2 linked regions of the Prochlorococcus marinus str. MIT 1013 genome follow. The protein of the gene in region 1 binds, or shares a complex with, the protein of each later gene. Links are inferred from orthologs where the notes say so. Each region holds a gene or a part of one and is shown on either strand. Other genes may lie near its edges.

Evidence for each region.
Region 2: the proteins of hisH (region 1) and hisF are in contact, whole or in part, in a crystal structure (PDB 6RU0), measured with the Thermotoga maritima proteins. The link is inferred for Prochlorococcus marinus str. MIT 1013 from one-to-one orthologs. Residues at the interface, in WP_004080484.1 of Thermotoga maritima: Asn15, Arg18, Arg22, Arg117, Leu118, Pro119, His120, Met121, Gly122, Trp123, Asn124, Asn134, Gly135, Tyr136, Tyr138, Val140, Tyr158, Glu180, Lys181, Ser182, Ser183, Lys184, Ile185; in WP_004080486.1 of Thermotoga maritima: Met1, Leu2, Ala3, Arg5, Ser40, Glu41, Asp45, Glu46, Ala70, Glu71, Ile73, Asp74, Ile75, Pro76, Phe77, Asp98, Lys99, Ser122, Gln123, Glu161, Thr195, Leu196, Asn247, Arg249, Glu251.

What each region holds. Positions count from the first base shown.
Region 1 is NZ_CP114778.1:695,649-705,389, forward strand. The notes cover bases 1-2,761. They hold hisH (imidazole glycerol phosphate synthase subunit HisH), read left to right. Parts: upstream 1-946; coding sequence 947-1,576; downstream 1,577-2,761. Other genes in these bases: O5633_RS04490 (GuaB3 family IMP dehydrogenase-related protein), read left to right, coding at 1-345; trxA (thioredoxin), read left to right, coding at 562-885; rsmD (16S rRNA (guanine(966)-N(2))-methyltransferase RsmD), read left to right, coding at 1,578-2,213; petG (cytochrome b6-f complex subunit V), read right to left, coding at 2,161-2,280; O5633_RS04515 (c-type cytochrome), read left to right, coding at 2,337-2,726. Outside these bases: more of O5633_RS04520, read left to right, coding at 2,762-3,475; O5633_RS04525 (serine hydrolase), read left to right, coding at 3,519-4,586; bchI (magnesium chelatase ATPase subunit I), read left to right, coding at 4,705-5,793; crossover junction endodeoxyribonuclease RuvC, read left to right, coding at 5,794-6,258; O5633_RS04540 (5-formyltetrahydrofolate cyclo-ligase), read left to right, coding at 6,287-6,883; O5633_RS04545 (SufE family protein), read left to right, coding at 6,926-7,390; O5633_RS04550 (homoserine dehydrogenase), read left to right, coding at 7,427-8,743; O5633_RS04555 (hypothetical protein), read left to right, coding at 8,836-9,054; O5633_RS04560 (ABC transporter substrate-binding protein), read left to right, coding at 9,097-9,741. UniProt on the Escherichia coli protein: IGPS catalyzes the conversion of PRFAR and glutamine to IGP, AICAR and glutamate. The HisH subunit catalyzes the hydrolysis of glutamine to glutamate and ammonia as part of the synthesis of IGP and AICAR.
Region 2 is NZ_CP114778.1:1,915,929-1,925,817, reverse strand. Bases 1,134-4,042 are described here. They hold hisF (imidazole glycerol phosphate synthase subunit HisF), read right to left. Parts: upstream 3,019-4,042; coding sequence 2,248-3,018; downstream 1,134-2,247. Other genes in these bases: chlG (chlorophyll synthase ChlG), read left to right, coding at 3,310-4,042; O5633_RS10960 (DUF2862 domain-containing protein), read left to right, coding at 3,073-3,294; ubiE (bifunctional demethylmenaquinone methyltransferase/2-methoxy-6-polyprenyl-1,4-benzoquinol methylase UbiE), read right to left, coding at 1,469-2,167; O5633_RS10975 (DUF721 domain-containing protein), read left to right, coding at 1,134-1,457. In the rest of the region: O5633_RS10985 (biotin--[acetyl-CoA-carboxylase] ligase), read right to left, coding at 1-95; O5633_RS10980 (PspA/IM30 family protein), read right to left, coding at 124-900; more of O5633_RS10975, read left to right, coding at 975-1,133; more of chlG, read left to right, coding at 4,043-4,260; O5633_RS10950 (16S rRNA (cytosine(967)-C(5))-methyltransferase), read right to left, coding at 4,333-5,649; O5633_RS10945 (porin), read left to right, coding at 5,872-6,876; tRNA (guanosine(18)-2'-O)-methyltransferase TrmH, read left to right, coding at 7,053-7,742; O5633_RS10935 (ABC transporter permease), read right to left, coding at 7,764-8,522; O5633_RS10930 (hypothetical protein), read left to right, coding at 8,689-8,880; lepA (translation elongation factor 4), read right to left, coding at 8,897-9,889.

The sequences.
Region 1 (9,741 bases):
ATAGCTTGTGGTGCCGACTCAGTCATGATTGGATCCCCAATTGCAAGATCCAAGGAAGCGCCTGGGAAAGGTTTTCATTGGGGAATGGCAACTCCAAGTCCAGTTCTACCAAGAGGTACAAGGATTAAAGTTGGAACGACAGGAAGTTTAAAAAGCATTCTTTCTGGTCCTGCAATTCTTGATGATGGAACCCACAATTTATTAGGAGCAATCAAAACCTCCATGGGAACTTTAGGAGCAACGAATATTAAAGAAATGCAGAAAGTTGAAGTTGTTATTGCACCTTCTTTGTTAACAGAAGGAAAGGTTTACCAAAAAGCTCAACAACTTGGAATGGGGAAATAAAGCTACCGAAAGATTTCATAATTAAATACAACGGCTAGAGTTAAGTAGTGAGAGCCTTTGCTCTCACACTCCTCACACACCAAAATGCCCGATTAGTTCGGGTTTTTCTTATTCAAAAAACACACATCAATATTCAAACTTCGTTTAAAAATGGCAGCAAAACTTTTTATAGGCAAAATACAATTGTTATGATTTAGTTCTTAAGACTCCAAAGGTATGTCCACAGCTTCTGCAGTAACTGATTCCTCTTTCGAACAAGAAGTCCTCCAGAGCGACGTGCCTGTTTTGGTTGATTTTTGGGCCCCTTGGTGCGGACCTTGCAGAATGGTTGCACCAATTGTTGAAGAAATCTCTAAAGATTTCGAAGGCAAAATAAAAGTTTTTAAATTAAACACTGATGAGAATCCCAATGTTGCTAGTCAATATGGGATCAGAAGTATTCCGACTTTAATGATTTTCAAAGGAGGTCAGAAAGTAGATACTGTTGTTGGAGCAGTTCCTAAAGCAACACTCTCTGGAACAATCTCCAAACATCTTTAAAGTCTAATTATAGAATTTAGATTTTTCAAAGCCCTATGCAAATGATTCAAAGGTAAATATTTTGGCAAAAATTGGATTAATAGATTATGGAATGGGTAATCTTTTTTCCGTTCAACAAGCCTTTAAAAGGCTTAATCAACCTTTAGATATAATTTGTGATATCAAAACACTACGGACTTGCGATGCTTTAATTCTTCCCGGTGTTGGTGCTTTTGATCCCGCAATGATGAATTTAAGAAAAACCGAATTAATACCTTCAATAATTGAATGGATAAATAACGGCAAACCACTTCTTGGGATTTGTTTAGGATTGCAGCTTTTATTCGAGACTAGTGATGAGGGGACTTCAGAAGGTTTAGGAGTTATCAAAGGTCATATTCACAGATTACCTCAAGAAAAAAATGAAAGAATCCCTCATATAGGTTGGTCTCCAATCTATAAAACAAACGAATGTCCTATTCTAAAAAATTATCCTGATTCTAATTGGATGTATTTCGTCCATTCATACTCAGCATGTCCATTAGAACAAGAAAACATCGTAGCTACAACAAAATTTGGTAAAAAGGATGTTACATCTATTGTTTGGCACAAAAACACTGGAGCCTGCCAGTTTCATCCTGAGAAATCAGGAGTTGCAGGACAAAAACTTATTTTAAATTGGATTAATTGGTTAAAAAAAACTAAATTTTAGTTTGAAAGGGAAACTGAAACTTATTTCTGGGAAAAGGATAGAAAGTCCTTTAAACCAAAAGACAAGACCAACCTCCTCAAAGGTAAGAGAGGCACTAATCAATATTCTTGGGAACGAGCTCAAAGGAGCAAGTTGGCTAGATCTTTGTAGTGGAAGTGGATCAATGGCATGTGAGGCTCTTCAAAGAGGAGTGAAAAGGGTTCTTGCAATTGAAAAGCAAAGGGAAGCAGTAAAAATATGCAAAAAAAACCTTATAGATGTCTCAAAAACCATGAGTCATTCAATACATATTGAAGTCATATGTAGTGAATTGATCTCATCTCTCAAAAAGGGTCCAAAAAACAAAACAATTGAATTAATTAAAGATTACGAAAGACCTGATCAAAAATTTGATTTTGTTTTTCTTGACCCTCCATACGAATCAGGATTATATGAACTTTCTCAAGAACTTTTATTGTCTAAACAATGGATTAAAAAATCATCTACTTTGATATGCGAATGCTCGTCAAAATCAATGCCAAGAATACATAATGGTTGGCAATTAAAAAAAAAGAAATTTTATGGAAACACCTCTCTTATTTTTCTTATTCCCAATCAGGCATTGAACTGCTTCGACGATACTGATTCCACGCACTAACAAAAAGTCCTAATAATGTTATTGGAACCAATCCAAGAACAATCCCACATAGCAGAGGCTCAATCATTTGCTCGCTTTTTTCATGATTACTAGTAACAATTCTTTCATGTCAGAGAGGTTTTAGTGAATACTCCGTCATCAAAAGCATTAATTAACAAGGACCAAAAGATTAGCTCTTGGCGAATATTCTTATTATCTGCTGCCACTCTTGCCTTACTTATCCTTTTTTGGAGAATTGGAGATTTTAAGCAAGATCCTTTCATAACTCAAACTTTGTCTATTCAAGGTGAAGCTTTATCAGGAAGCAAATTATTCAAAATAAATTGTGTCGGTTGCCATGGGATTTCAGCTCAAGGTTTTGTAGGACCCGACCTCCACGAAGCGACTCAAGAGATGAGTGATAAAAAGATTATTAATCAAGTTATTCGAGGATTGACTCCTCCAATGCCAAGTTTTGAAATTGAACCTCAATCAATGGCTGATCTATTGGCATATATGCATTCACTCAATTAATAGTGGCAATTAAAAAAACTCTAAAAGTAGTACTTGTAGAACCATCAGGGCCAATTAATGTTGGGAGCGTTGCAAGGCTCTGTGAAAACTTTAGTGTTCACGAATTAAGACTAGTTTCTCCTAAATGCAATTATTTAGATCAAGAAGCGAAAAAGATGTCTGTAAGAGGACTGAAGATATTAGAAAAAGCAAAAGTTTATAAGGATCTAAATTCAGCACTTTCGGACTGCTCAAGAATTATTGCTACTTGTGGGAGAAAAGAACATGGCGAGATTCCGCTTTACTCAAATAAAGAGGCTTTGAGCTGGGCTCTTAAATCAGAAAGAGATGAGAAAATAGCTTTGGTTTTCGGAAGAGAAGACAGAGGTTTGTCTAACGAAGAACTTCTAAAAGCAAATAAAGTGATTAGTCTTAATACAAGTGAAAATTATCCATCATTAAATCTTTCACATGCAGTAGCAATTGTTCTTCATCAATTCAATCAATTGAATGAGCTTAATTTATTAAAACACCATACAAAAATGAGCTATCCTGCAAATTTAATTAAATTAGAAGATTGTATTAATGATGCAGGTAGTCTTTTACTTGATATTGGTTTCTTGATGAAACATACCTATAAAGCTAAAATGACGAAAATCAAACAATTGCTCTTACGAGGTGAGATAAAAGATGATGAAGTTGCACTGATTAGAGGAATAATCAGCCAAGCAAGATGGAAAATTAAAAATAAAAATGATTCATCAAAGTAACAAGCTACAATAATTGCAAAGGTTTATATTCTTTCATTTCAAAGTGAAAAATCACCTCAAGGTAATAACGAATATATTTCTAACAAGCATAGCCTTATCAGTTTTACTTGGAAGTTTTCTAAGAATTGTTGGTCCCATTAATCAAAGCTATAAAATAAATAAGAAAATTAATATAACAGGTAAATCTAGTAGGTCATTAAAAAATGAATTACGAATTAAAAAATCCAAATTATCATCATTTTACAATGATAATTTAGAAGATTTTGAAAAACTAGAAATATTAATTAATAAATGGGAAAACCTTATAATAAAAAATCCAGATTTAGATGTTAGTGCTTTTTTCATATCATTAGATAATAAATTCTATGCAGAAATAAAACCTGATGTAATGCTATCTGCAGCAAGCAGTATTAAGGTACCAATTCTGATTATTTTACTTACAATGCTAGATAGAGAAGAAATAGTCTGGAATGAAAATTTGATACTTACAGAAGATGTAATCGGTAGTGGTTCAGGCTGGATGGCATACCAAAATATAGGTGAAGGTTTCCCTGTTTATGAAGTAGCCACAGAAATGATCAGAGTTAGTGATAATACAGCAACTAATTTACTAATAAAACGATTGGGAGGGATCAAAGTAGTTAATCAAAGATTCAAAGAAATTGGCCTAAAAAATACACAAATAAATAATTATCTTCCTGATCTAGATGGAACAAATCTTACATCAACTAAAGATCTATCTTTAGCAATGGCTCTTGTTGATAATGGTTATCTACTTAATGTTAGTTCCAGAGATATTTTTAGAAAAATAATGAGCAAATCAAAAACTAATACATTAATACCTTCAGGAATTTTAAGAGGTCTTGGTAAACAATCTAAAGACACTGACTATCATCTTTCATTAAAAGGTTATTTAGTTCACAATAAAACTGGTGATATAGGAATCTCATATTCAGATACTGCTTTAATTCAAACTCCTCATAACTCAAGGGCATTCGCAAGTTTTATAGTAAAAGGTCCATTTAACGATCCCCGATCAACTGAGTTGATAAGAAATTTATCGGCCGAATTAGTCCCTTTTCTTAATCAAGATGAAAAATCAAGTAATTAAAATTAGATTTTTTACTAACTTAAAAAAACATTTTGCTTTTCATTATCATTTTTTTTTTGGACTTTATCAATCTAAAGTGGCCTGCTTATGAAACAATCTTGTTACCAGTACTAAGAAAGTGAGTTCAACTAGAAAACGCAGAGTTTTTCCATTCACTTCAGTGATTGGACAAGAGGAAATGAAGCTAGCGCTTCTTTTAAATGTTATTGACCCAAGAATTGGTGGAGTAATGATAATGGGTGATAGAGGTACTGGGAAATCCACAACAATAAGAGCACTTGCAGATCTATTACCTGCAATAGAAGTCGTTGAAGGAGATCCCTATAACAGCTCTCTTGATGATCCAGACCTTCAAAGCAATGATGTCCGGGAGAAAATAGACAGTGGTAGTGACATACAAAAAGGTGAGAAACAGGTCCCAATGATTGATCTACCCTTAGGTGCCACTGAGGATAGACTTTGTGGAACTATTGATATTGAAAAGGCTCTTAGTGAGGGTGTTAGAGCTTTTGAGCCAGGATTGCTAGCCAAAGCGAACAGAGGGTTACTTTACGTTGATGAAGTTAATTTGCTAGATGATCACCTTGTTGATGTGCTTTTAGACTCTGCTGCATCAGGCTGGAATACAGTGGAACGTGAAGGGATTTCGGTCCGACATCCTGCAAGGTTTGTACTTATTGGTTCAGGAAACCCTGAGGAAGGAGAATTAAGGCCTCAGTTACTTGATCGTTTTGGGATGAGTGTAGAAGTGAGAACCGTAAGGGAAGCAAAACTTCGCGTTCAAGTTGTTGATCAACGCACAGCCTTTGATAATGATCCTGAATCTTTTAGCGATTCGGTTCAAGCTAATCAAGACTCTCTTCAACAAAAAGTTGTTGATGCTCAAAATTTACTTAATGAGGTTTCTATCGATGAAGATCTCAGACTAAGGATTTCAGCAGTTTGTGGTGAACTTGATGTCGATGGACTTAGAGGAGATATTGTGACAAATAGAGCTTCTAGAGCCCTTGCTGCCTTTGAAGGAAGAAAAGAAGTAACTGAAGAAGATATTGCTCGTGTCGTGTCGACATCTTTAAGACATAGACTTCGAAAAGATCCTCTTGAACAAGTTGATTCTGGAGACAGAGTAATAAAAGCTTTTTGCAAAGTATTTGAAAAAAATGAACCTAATGATGTATCTGAATTTGAACTAGCTACAACAAACTAAGTGAGAATAATAGGAATAGATCCAGGTCTAGCAAGAGTAGGTTATGGAATCATTGATCAAATAGAAGGAAAGAAAATAATGCTTGATTGCGGAATTATAGAAACAAAGTCAACGCAAAAAGAAGAAAAAAGACTTGTAGAAATTTCAAATGATTTAAGTTCAATAATAAACAAATGGAATCCAAATTCTGCAGCAGTTGAAAAGTTTTTTTTCTACCGCTCTAGCACAACAATTAGTGTTGTACAGGCTCGCGGAGTGATAATGATGACTTTAGGAAAGCACAATCTTCCGATTCAAGAATTTCCACCAATGCAAATCAAACTTGCTATCACTGGTTATGGTCATTCAGATAAAGATGAGGTGTTAAATTCTGTCATGCATGAACTAAGTTTAAGTTCACCGCCAAAGCCAGATGATGCAGCCGATGCACTAGCTATTGCACTTACTGGAATCTATCTTAAATAATTAAATCTATAGTTAAAATATATTATTTATGAAAAGTATATATGATGATATTAAATCAAGAAAGAAAATTAAAAGAAAAGAATATAATTTAATCCGTAATTCTAATTCATCTTTAATACATGAGAAAATAAAGCTGAGTGTCAAATCAACATTAAATGTACTTTTAAATAAATATCATGTTGAAGGAAAATATATAGGTATTTATTGGCCATTAAAATATGAAGTGGATATAAGATTTATTAAAGACATTAATAATCTAAAAGTTGCTTTACCTTTGAGTTCTAAAACCAAAGGTATAAGCTATCATCATTGGTCAAATAATCCACTCGAGAGAGATTCAAACAATATTCCTGCACCAATAGGAGAAAATACTATTCAACCTAATGATATTTCTATCCTATTTGTACCTGCAATAGCTATAGATCAAGAAGGATATAGATTAGGTTACGGGGGAGGATACTTTGATCGTCTTCGGCAAAGAGATTTGTGGTTTTCAATACCATCATTTGTAGTCATCAGTAATAATTGCATATCTAAAAAACTTTTGCCTAGAGACAGATGGGATGTTCCATTTAATGGTTGGATTAGCGAAAAAGGTCTACATCAAATTGAAGCAACTAAATAATTAGTTAGGCTTTAGGATGTATAAATTGATTAAACTAATGAGGTGACTGAAATCAAAGAAAAATCATTCATTAATACTTATGGGAGTGATTCATTAGATAATCTTATAGAACGTCTACAATCAACTTCAGATCCCAAAAGGCGCTATGAATATATTTTATGGCTAGCTAAAAGTTTACCGTTGCTACCTGAAGATCTTCACCTGGAAACCACTAAAGTAAAAGGATGCATTTCAGAAGTATATGTTCTTGGAATTCTTTTGAAAGGAAAAATTCAATGGAAAGGATATTCAGACGCACTCATAACAAAAGGATTGCTAGCTTTTCTAATAAAAGGTTTGAATGATCTAACACCTTTTGAAGTACTCTCTATAAATGAAAAATTTATTGAGATGACTGGATTAAGCAAAAGCTTGACGCCATCAAGAGCAAATGGTTTTCTCAATATATTCCTAAAAATGAAAGCTCAAGCAAAAAACCTATCACTACCTAGCTCTGAGAATGAATAAACAGGATTTAAACAAAATTATCGCCTTAATAAAAACATGAAAAAAGTTGGTATCGGTTTACTTGGCCTAGGAACTGTTGGTCAGGGTGTTGCAAATATCATTAACAGCCCAAATAACAGACATCCATTAGTTGGAGAACTTGAACTTGTTAGTGTTGCAGTAAGGAATCTACAAAAGAAAAGAGGTGTATACATACCAGATTCAATACTGACAACAAACCCTATTGAAATAGTAAACAATCCCAATATTCAAATAGTTGTTGAAGTAATGGGAGGTATAGAACCAGCAAAATCATTAATTATCCAAGCCATAAGAGCAGGTAAATCTGTAGTAACTGCCAACAAAGCAGTAATTGCAAGATATGGTGAAGAGATTTCAAATGAAGCAAAAGACGCCGGGGTTTATGTCCTCATCGAAGCGGCAGTAGGAGGAGGGATCCCAATAATTGAGCCTCTAAAGCAATCTTTAGGGGGAAATCAGATAAACAAAGTAAGTGGAATAATAAATGGAACAACTAATTACATACTTTCCAGAATGGATAAAGAAGGAGTTAATTATGCTGAAGTTTTAAAAGATGCCCAAGCGCTTGGATATGCAGAAAGTGATCCAGCAGCAGATGTCGAAGGATCCGACGCAGCTGATAAAATTGCCATTCTAAGTGGACTTGCCTTTGGTGGAGCAATCAATCGAGCTGACATCCCAACAACGGGAATAAATCTACTAGAAGGCATAGATGTTAATTATGCAAGAAAGTTGGGATACGGAATCAAGCTTTTAGCAATATCTGAAAAAGGAGAAAATCAATCAAAAAGTGAAAACAGTCAGCCGCTTTCTGTTTGGGTTGAGCCAACATTGGTCCCTGAAGATAATCCATTGGCAGGGGTAAATGGAGTGAACAATGCAATTCTTGTGGAAGGAAATCCCATTGGCCAAGTAATGTTTTTCGGACCAGGTGCAGGGTCTGGTCCAACTGCATCAGCTGTTGTTGCAGACATACTTAACATTGCGGGTATTCAGTCTATGAGTGGTGACAAAGGCCTTAACTTAGATCCACTCTTATCAGCAAAAGGCTGGAGAAGTTGTCACGTAGCAGAAAAGAAACAAATAACTAAAAAGAATTACATACGGCTTATTGCCGAAGATAGTCCCGGAGTGATTGGAGAGATCGGAACTATTTTTGGAAAGAAACAAATATCTATTGAATCAATTGTGCAATTTGATGCAACAAATAAAGAAGCAGAGATAGTAGTTATTACTCACAAGATTAATCAAGGTCAACTTGAAGAGGCTCTTTTAGATATAGAAAACTTGTCACAAGTAAAGAGAATTGCAGCAACGATGGGTTGCCTTTAGCTAACGAAAACTAGTCAAAACGAAATTAAGTTGCTATTTATATAACAAGAACAAAGGAAATTTTATTTTAAATTTCTTTTCGGAACCAAACTATGAAAACATCCAAAAACGTAATTGAGAAAGCTAGAAAAGAAACAGAAAAAAATATTAATCAAGGAGATTGTGTTTATCTAAAGAATAAAAAAGAACTTTTTCAAGTATTGGGCATAGATAATGCTTATGAAAAATGTTGGGTTAGAGAATGGCCACTTAATCCTAAGGGATCCCCTGTCTTCGAGATATCAATAAAACAAGTATCTCCTAATCAATAAATATTTTGTGCTGGTAGAAATAATTATAGAATCGTATACTAAATGTTAAAATTAAATCATATAAAAAATATTTTTAAAGTCTCAGGTATTTTCTTAATACTCTTCCAGTTATCTTGCGTACAATATAAGAAGAGAGAAAATATTATTGTTGCAAGTGCAGGTAAAATTGAATCCCTTGATCCTGCTCAAGCAAATACTCTTAGGACACTACAAATACTAAGCGCCCTTGGAGATACTTTATACAAAATAAATAAGGAAGGAAATCTTACCCCAAGTTTAGCAAAAGATTTCCCAAAAGTAAGCAAGAATGGTTTGCTAATTGATATTCCACTTAAAGAAAATATTTCTTTTCACGATGGAAGTGTTTTTAATGCAGAAGCGATGGCATTTAGTCTTAATCGCTTTATGGAAATAGGAACTTTAAATTACCTGTTAAACGAAAAAATAGATACTATTGATGTCAAAGATGAATTTCTTATAAGAATAAAATTAAAAAAGCCATCGAGTTCTTTAAAGAGTCTTTTAACATCAGTAAATTTAACACCTATATCTCCTAATTCATATTCAAATTATAAAAATAGTTTCAATAATAAAAACTTTATAGGAACTGGACCTTACTTCTTAGAAAGCTTCAACTCAAGTCAACAAACAATCAGGCCATACAAAAACTATTGGGGAGAAAAACCT
Region 2 (9,889 bases), 1.2 Mb from region 1 along the record:
TTAAGAATTAATCTCCAAGATCTTGGAGAGGGATGATTTGATTTGTGATATCTATGAATCAACCCAACCCCTCTTTCAGGTTTTTGATTATTCATATTTCAAAAGTAATGTGTTCTTTAAAAATCAAGAATTATCCATTGACTTTTTCAACTCCTCTAATTCAACTTCAACTTCTTGGATTTCTACTGTCCTTACTTCATTTACATCTAAATCAGACGGAGGCAAAGACAGTGCATCAACCCCTGCTTTCAATTGAGTCCTTAATATCTCTAATTCTTTCTCTACATCATCGGCTCCTTCTAATGCTGCAAACTTACTTTCTAGATCTTCTCCAGCCAACTCTAATGCTGCTTGCCCAGAAGCTTCCAATGCCTCAACTTTATCTTCCATTCGTTCAAAAGCAGCCATAGCAGACTTACTACCTAAATCACCAACTGTACTTTGAATTTGTTGCTGAGCTTTAGCTGCCTGAGCTCTTGCTTTAAGCATATCTTTTTTAGTTCGAGCCTCAGCAATCTTTCTCTCTAATAACAAAAGGCTTTTCTTTAATTTTTCAACTTGACCATTTTGTGTTTGAAATTGAGTCGATAAAGATTGAAAAGTTTCTTGAAAAGCTTTTTTTCTACTCAATGCTTCTCTAGCCAGATCATCCTCTCCTTTTTTTAAGGCCAATTCAGCTCTAGAAAGCCAATTTTTAATTTGCTCTTTTGCTTGATTTCCCTGATTCTCTAGTCTTTTTTGACTTGCAATAGCCATAGCAACCGCTTGACGAAGCTTTACCAAGTCTTCTTGCATATCAGCAACAGACTGATCAAGTATTTTTATTGGATCTTCTGCATCACTGACAAAAGCATTTAGATTTGCCCTTAGCAAGCGACTTAACCTATCTAATAATCCCATTATGATCTTTGAAGCAATCTAAAAAAATATTAGCTAGATTTAAGCACCAACTCATCAATAGTGTCTAATTAAAATTGAATTTAGAAAACTTAACGCATAAAACAAAAGCAAAAAGAGAACAGTCAATATATACATGCTTAGAGGAAATAAAGTCTTCATGGAAAGGGAGTGTCGGAGGCCTTATTCAGGATTGGGTAGAAATAGCTGGGGAACAACTCGCATTGAATTGCACACCACTTAACATTCAAAATAAAGTTTTAACGATTGGATCAAGTCACCCGCAGTGGAGACAAGCGCTCCAATACAATCGTATGGAGTTAATTGAATCTTTAAATTCCTATGGATATCAAATAAAAGAAATTCGGATTAGACAACATTATCCTATTGATTTGGTCACTAAAGAAAGTGAAAAAGACATATGGGAAAAACATCCAAGTAGAACTGATAAGAATGGAATTGCAAATTGCCCTTATTGTAAAGTTCCTTCTCCCAAGGGAGAAGTTAAATTATGGGGTAAATGTAGTTTTTGTAGAAGAAAAGAATTGAGAATAGATTGAAAAACTTGGTTTTAAGCTTCAAGTAATAAAATCCCCATCTGCCCCTTGGCTAATGTTTGGTATTTTGCTTTTTTAAAGCCAACAGAAAGTGCCATATGAATTTGTTTTTCGCCTGAAGGGAAGTTAACTAAGCTTTTTTTTATATATGAATATTCTTTCCCCAAGCCGAAAAGAGATGAAATTGGAACAACATAAAAACTTAAGTAAATTTTTTGGAATAGACCTTGAATGGAAGGCCCTTCAAAAGATCTAAAATCTAATATTCCAGCTTTGCCTCCTGGTTTCAAAATCCTCAAAGCCTCTTTAAGCCCCGCATAAGGACTTGAAAGATTCCTTAAGCCATAGGCCATTAAAAGGCCATCAAATTGATGTGAAGTGAGATTTGTCTCAAGAGCATCGCGATTTATCCATTCAATTGAAGAATAATTTTGCTTAGATCTTTCTCTCGCAACTAATAATGCTTGAGAGGCTGAATCTATTCCAGTAATATTTTCAGAACTCTTCATATATCTAGCCAAAAGTATTGCCATATCTCCTGTTCCACAGCAAAGATCTATCCATTTTTGTCCAAAAATTGGATTTAGAATATTCAATAGTTTTCTTTTCCATAGCCTATGTAATCCAAAGCTAAAAATATCATTTAAAAAATCATATTTTGAAGAAATTGAATTAAACATTTCCTCGATAGCTTTAGTATTACCAGGTCTCATATAAGTCTAAGGAGTTCTTTACTCGCAAATAAAACTTAATGCAAAGAAATTTATTTTATATCTTTTAGTGCAAATATTAATCATTCAACTGGTCTGATAAGTAAATTTTCCTTAATTAGATATTCTTTTATTTCGCTGATAGTTAATTGTCCATCATGCAATAGGGATGCCAAGAGAGCAGCTGAAGATTTCCCAAGAGTAAAAGCCTCTTTAATGTGTTTCAAGCAACCAGCCCCTCCTGAAGCTATTACAGGAATTGGAACCTTTTCAGCAATAGATTTTGTCAGTTCGATGTCATATCCATTTTGAGTTCCGTCACCATCCATGGAAGTTAATAGGATTTCTCCTGCTCCTAGCTCAAATACTTTTTCTGCCCATTCAATCGCATCCAAACCAGTATTATTACGTCCACCACTCACATAAACGTCCCACTTATTAGGAATATTTTTGTTCTTTTTTGCATCTATTGCAACAACAATACATTGAGATCCAAAACGATTAGCCCCTTTAGAAATCAACGAAGGGTCTTTAACAGCACTGGAATTTAAACTTACTTTGTCAGCTCCTGCTCGTAACAATTCATTTATTCCATTTATAGAACTTATCCCACCTCCAACAGTGAAAGGAATGGTTACCGCTTCTGATGTTCTTCTAACCATATCAACCAAAGTTGATCTTTTCTCGTGCGTAGCTGTTATGTCTAGGAAGACCAATTCATCGGCTCCAGCCTTGCTATATCTACATCCAAGCTCAACCGGATCACCTGCATCACGCAATCCTACAAAGTTAACCCCCTTCACTACTCTTCCATTTGAAACATCAAGACAAGGGATCAATCTTAAAGCAACCATGATTTTTAAACAGGGGAACTGTTATGGTTGCCCAAACTTAAGCATTTTGATGCCATGGCTAAGCCAACCTCCCTTTCAAGGATAGGTTCAAAAATTAAAATCAATATTGAACGTGTAAGAGATCGCATACCTTCTTATTTGATCAACCAACTATCTGAGGATCCAAGAGGTACTGTAATCGATTACAAGATGACTGATGGTAGAGGTGGCATTGGTGTGGTAATTAAAATGAATGATGGAAGCAAACATTGGTTCTTCGAAGATGAACTTTCTTAACCCTGAGATAAAAAAGTGAGCGATGCTAGGCAACTCCTTGGAATAAAAGGAGGTTCTGAAACAAAAAACATTTGGAAGCTTCGTTTGCAATTAATGAAGCCAATCACATGGATTCCTTTGTTATGGGGAGTCATTTGTGGAGCAGCTGCCAGTGGTAATTTCCACTGGGAATTAAGCAACGTTCTTGCTTCGATCAGTTGCATGTTTATGAGCGGGCCACTCTTAACTGGATACACGCAAACAATAAATGATTACTTTGATAGAGAAATCGATGCAATAAATGAACCTAATAGACCAATACCTTCAGGGGCAATTTCACTTTTTCAAGTGAAATGTCAAATTTGGGTTCTATTAATAGCTGGTCTTGGAATTGCATATTTATTGGATTTATGGGCACATCACACTATTCCTTCAGTCCTTCTTCTAGCATTGGGAGGTTCATTTGTAAGTTTTATTTACTCAGCACCACCTTTAAAACTTAAACAAAATGGTTGGCTTGGGAATTATGCACTTGGTGCAAGCTACATAGCTCTTCCTTGGTGGGCTGGACAGGCTCTATTTGGACATTTAACATGGACAACTGCTCTTCTTACTCTTGCCTATAGCTTGTCAGGCTTAGGAATTGCTGTAATTAACGATTTTAAAAGCGTGGAAGGGGATAAGAGCCTTGGGCTTGAATCACTTCCTGTTGTTTTTGGTATTAAAAATGCAAGTCGTATTAGCGCAGGAATGATAGATATCTTTCAACTGGCAATGGTAGTAGTTTTAATAGCGATAGGACAACATTTTGCATCTGTCATTCTGGTTTTACTTATAATTCCTCAAATAACATTTCAAGACATCTGGCTATTGCGTGATCCATTAAGTTTTGATGTTAAGTATCAAGCAAGCGCACAACCATTTCTGATTTTAGGAATGCTTGTAACTGCAATTGCCATAGGACATAGTTCCTTAATCAGTTTATAAAATTAATTATTAAATCTTAAAACAAGATAAAAACTATTAAAAAAAAATACATTTATAGTCCATATACTTACATTAATTTTTTAATTTATTTAAAACAGCAATATAAAAACCATCTCCATTATCTTCCTCTCCAGGCCAAATCTGTTTTTCATATTCCAATAAAAACTCAGGTTTTAATTGAAGAAAGTTTTTTATCTGATTAAAATTTTCTTCAGGATGAATAGTACAGGTGGAATAGATCAGTGTGCCTCCACTTTTTAATAAAGGAGCTAACGATTTAAGTAAATGACTTTGAACAGCGACAAGCTCCTGAATATTATCTTGATTCATTCTCCATCTTGCATCAGGGTGGCGAGCAAGAGTACCCAATCCTGAGCATGGCGCATCAATAAGTATACGATCAAAAAAACTTTTCCAATCAGGATTTTTGAGTAATAGCTCATTAGAATCAGCAACCAATATTTGCAAGCATTTAGTCCCAAGTCTCTCTGAGTTAGCTAATATTTTTTTTGATCTTCTGGATGATCGATCAACAGACCAGACCTTGCCCTCATTGTTAATTAATTCAGCAATATGTGTTGATTTTCCGCCTGGTGCAGCACAAGCATCAAGAATCTTTTCTCCAGGCAAAGGTCCTAATGATGGGGCAATTAGCTGTGAAGATCTATCTTGTACACTCCATTTCCCTTCTTCATAACCGGGCCATTTCCTAGGTTCACCGACACCAGCTCGAACTTCTAATCCGTAAGGACAGTTTGATATCACTTGGGTATGAATACCACAGGAATCAAAAATTGCTTTTACTTCTTTTAAATCTGCACGCAATTTATTCACTCTTATATCAATAGGACTAATGCAATTAAATGCTTTAGCAATCTTCTTAGCATCTTCAATTCCCTTCCAATTAATCAATTCACTTGCCAACCAAAGAGGAAGAGATTCGTTTTTTGCTAATTCTAAACTCGGATTCTTCAATTCAGGTAACAGGAGACCTCTCTTTTGGCTTCTAAGAGCAGATCGCAAGATTCCATTAACAACAGGTGCCAGTTTTTTTAAATGATGCTTTTTCGCAAGTTCTACAGTTGTGTTAATTGCAGCAGATGGAGGTATTCGCTCCATTTTTAAAACCTGATAAAGCCCAAGATGCAATAGCCATCTTAATAAAGGAGGTTGTTTTTTAGCGGGTACTTTTCCTAAATAATCAATCCAACAATCTAAAAAATATCTTTGGCGAATTGCACCATAAGAAAGTTCAGTTATCAAGGCTTTATCTATCGACTTAAAAGAATAAAGATTAAAAACCCTTTCCAAAGCAACATCTGCGAATGCACCTCCACCTACTGCTTGGATAACCTCCCAAGCAGCTTTTCTGGCATCTAAGCCTTTCATGGATGACAGGTTTTTACTCAAAAGAGATCAATTGAAAAACAGTTGACAGTAAAGTGTTTACCGAGACAATCATAATTCAAGGGATCCAAAAGTCTTTTACTGCAATGACTTTCAAAGGAATAGCTCGTACTAGGCCAACTCAAAAGGTGTAACATAAGATACTTTTAACCTCATACTGCAAACGTTAAATTTGATACAACTTCTTTAATGTGTGAGGACACTATGAAGCTTTTTTCACGATTATTAGTAGCTCCAGCAGCTTTGGGTCTTATGGCTCCTGTTGCAGCTAATGCAGATACTGCCTTTTCATCAACCACAACTCTTGGTGGTTCAGCTGTTTTCACAACTGGTTCAGTTGCTGATGGCGGAACATCTGATACAGAAGAAGAGCTTTATATGCAGTATGCATATACTCTAGATGTAAATTCTAGCTTCACTGGCGAAGACCTTTTCTCTGCAGGCATCGTAGCTGGTAATGCTAGTGGCCCACTTGCAAGCATGGATAGTGCTGAAACAGGTGGCCTAGATGTTCAGTCTTTATTTTACAACTTCCCTGTTGGCGATCTTTCAGTAACTGTTGGACCTTTGGTTGATCAGGATGATGTTGTTGCTGCAACAACTTCTGCTTATTCAGACGCTTTCAGACTAGGCAGCATGCCTTATTCTTTGGCTGGTAACGAAACTGGTCCTGGAGTTGGTGTTGCTTACTCTAACGATAACGGCGTAGTTGCTTCTGTAAGTTTCGTTTCTGTTGGTGGTGCTGATTCAACAGTAGGAATCGGCGCTGATGATGGTGATGATGTTTCAACTTTCACTCTTGGCTATAACGGCGACGGCTTTGGTGGCGGTCTGGTAATCGCTTCTAACGACGGTGAAGGCGGAACAGCTGGATACGACACATTTGGTGGTGGTATCTACTACAGCCCAGAGTCAATTGATGCAACATTCAGCGTTGCTTATGACACAACAGATCCAGAAACAGGTGCTGATGCAACCGACTTGTTCGTTGGTGTTGACTACGAAGTTGGTCCAGGAACATTAAGTGCTGCTTACAACTCAACTGATGTTGATGGTAGTGATTCTTTAGATTCAACAGGATTTGAAGTTTCTTACACTTATTCATTGAACGACAACGTTACACTTACTCCTGGTTTCTTCACTGTTGAAGATACAAGTACTGGTGATGACGACACTGGTGTTGTTGTTGAAACTGCATTTAGCTTCTAAATTTATTAGAACCTAAATTCTTTTACTTAAATAAAAAGCTCCTGTCCATTGGCAGGAGCTTTTTATTTGGAGATTTATCAAATATTTTTTAAAATCACTAATATATATTTTTTATATATGAAATAAATACCACTATCATCATAAAAAAGCTCCTACTGTTCCAAAAGTTATAAGAAATGCCTCTACTACCTAGACGTTTTGAACGTATAAAATCAGTACTAAACAAGAGGATTTCGGATCTCACAGTCTTAATTGAGAATGTTGAAAAGCCTCATAATCTCTCAGCGATAATACGAAGTTGTGATGCAGTTGGTGTTCTTGAGGCATATGCTGTTTTCAACAAAGAAAAGTTTTTAACATTTAATAGCACGGCGCAAGGAAGTCAAAAATGGGTCCAAATAAACCAATATAAAGAGACCACTGAGGCAATAAAAGTTCTTAAGAAAAGAGGGTTTAAATTATATGGCACGAACTTGAATCCAAAATCAATTGACTATAGAAAATGTAATTTCAAAGGGTCAACAGCATTTGTACTAGGTGCCGAGAAATGGGGTATCAGTGAAGAAGCCGCGAGTCTAATGGATGAGCATATTCATATTCCAATGAGAGGTATGGTTGAATCTTTGAATGTATCAGTTGCAGCATCGGCATTATTATTCGAAGCGCTAAGGCAACGTCAAGTAGCCAATATAATTCCTGAGTCTGGAGAGGGTATGAGCCAAGAAACATACAAAGAAAAGATCTTCGAGTGGGCTTACCCCGAGGTTGCTCAATGGTGCAAAAGTGAGGGCAGAAAATATCCAGAACTTAATGAAAAAGGTGAAATCATGGATGATCTCCCAAGAACAGAAAAAATGAGATACTAAATTCCAAACCTCAAGTATGATTTAATCCTGCAAACTAGTTTCACTGAAAAATTTCTCTAAACCTTCTCCAATAAAAGATAATCCCAACACTAAAACGAACATAGCCATACCAGGATAAATCGCTGTCCACCAAATGCCAGTAGGCAATGCAACTAATGCCATATTTAAATCACTTCCCCATTCTGGAATATTTTCAGGAAGACCTAATCCAAGAAATCCTAATCCTCCAAGCACCAATACAGCATCTGCAGCATTAAGTGTTAAGACCACAGGTACAGAAGTAAGAACGTTTTTAAGAAGATACTTTCTTATTACCCACAAAGGGGAAGCTCCCATTGATATTGCCGCCTCAATATAAAGTTCTGATTTAACCTGTGAAGTCTGGTTTCTTATAAGTCGAAAATATTGGGGAATATAGACGACGCACAATGCTATTGATGCATTCAATATGCCTCTACCCAATAAAAATGCCATCACCACTGAAAGAAGAAGGACAGGGATTGTATAAAGAGTATCCATGAAAAGCACCAGAATCCTATCCAAAAGCCCACCAATATAGCCACTCAAAAGTCCCAAAGGTATGCCTACCAGAACAGCAAGAGATACGGCAACAAAAACAACCTGCAAAGCAACTCCACTCGCAGCTAAAGTTCTAATACAAACATCTCTTCCTAGTCGATCGGTTCCACACCAGTGATCTATGGATGGAGCCGAAAAAATCGGATTCCCTAACCCAAATTCACCATCAGGTACAAGCTTTAAAGAGATTAATAGTGGCATGAAAATAGAGATGCCTATATATACGGATAAAATTATCAGCCCAGCGAAAAATAACCGTGTGGACAAATTCTTTCGTCTTATAAAATCTCTCAGATTCAATGATCAAATAATAAAACCTAATTAAATTTAGCTGTAAAAGGTAGAAAATTAAAAAAAAATTGCTTAAATGAATGAATACATACAATTTAAAATGCATTTAAGAAATGATGGTCTCACCGTAGGGGAGCTTTCAATAACCATTGCAGCTTTAATAATTATAGGTTTTATATGGACAAATTTAACCAAAGAAAAAGGGAATCAGGAAGTATCGATGTTCATAACTAATTCAAGCGAGATAAGCTATACAAAACAAACATAGATCATAAAAACAACTATTAATCATTATTTAATTTCAATACAGCCATAAAAGCCTCTTGAGGAACATCTACTTTCCCCATTGACTTCATTCGTTTTTTACCTTTTGCCTGTTTCTTCAACAATTTCTTTTTTCTAGAAATATCACCCCCGTAGCACTTTGACAAAACATCTTTTCGTAATGCACTAATACCTTCACTTGCAATAATTCGACTCCCAATAGAAGCCTGCAAAGGAATCTTAAATTGTTGTTTCGGAATAAGTTCTTTTAATTTCTCAACAAGTCCTTTACCGACACCATAAGCGTTATCTTTATGAACAATTGTCGTTAAAGGGTCTGCTCTCTCTGAATTAATTAAAACATCTAATCTTACTAAATCATTTTCTCTATAACCAATCAAGTGATATTCCATAGAAGCATATCCCTTAGTTCTACTTTTCATCTGATCAAAGAAGTCTGTCACAACTTCTGCTAAAGGTATTTCATAAATAAGAGTGACTCGATCAGTCGTTATGTACTTCATATCAATAAAGTCTCCTCTTCTATCCTGACAAAGTCCCATCAAAGTTCCGTTGTAATCATTAGGAGCATAAATTTCCATTCGGACATAGGGTTCTTCTATGGTTTCACGTTTTTGAGGGTCTGGGAGTGTAGCGGGATTATCGATCATCAAAACTTCTCCATCAGTCATTTTCACTTTATAAATAACTGAGGGTGCAGTAACAATCAAATCCAAGTCATATTCGCGTTCTAAACGCTCTTGAACAATTTCCATATGTAATAAACCTAAGAATCCACAACGAAAGCCAAATCCCATTGCGCTACTAGTTTCAGGTTCATATTTCAATGCAGCATCGGATAGCTGTAATTTATCTAGAGCCTCTCTGAGATCTGGATATTGATCTGCATCAGTGGGGAACAACCCACAAAAAACCATTGGTTTGGCTTCTGTGTAACCTGGTAGAGCTTCTCCAGCAGGTCTATCCTGCAACGTGATCGTATCCCCGACTCT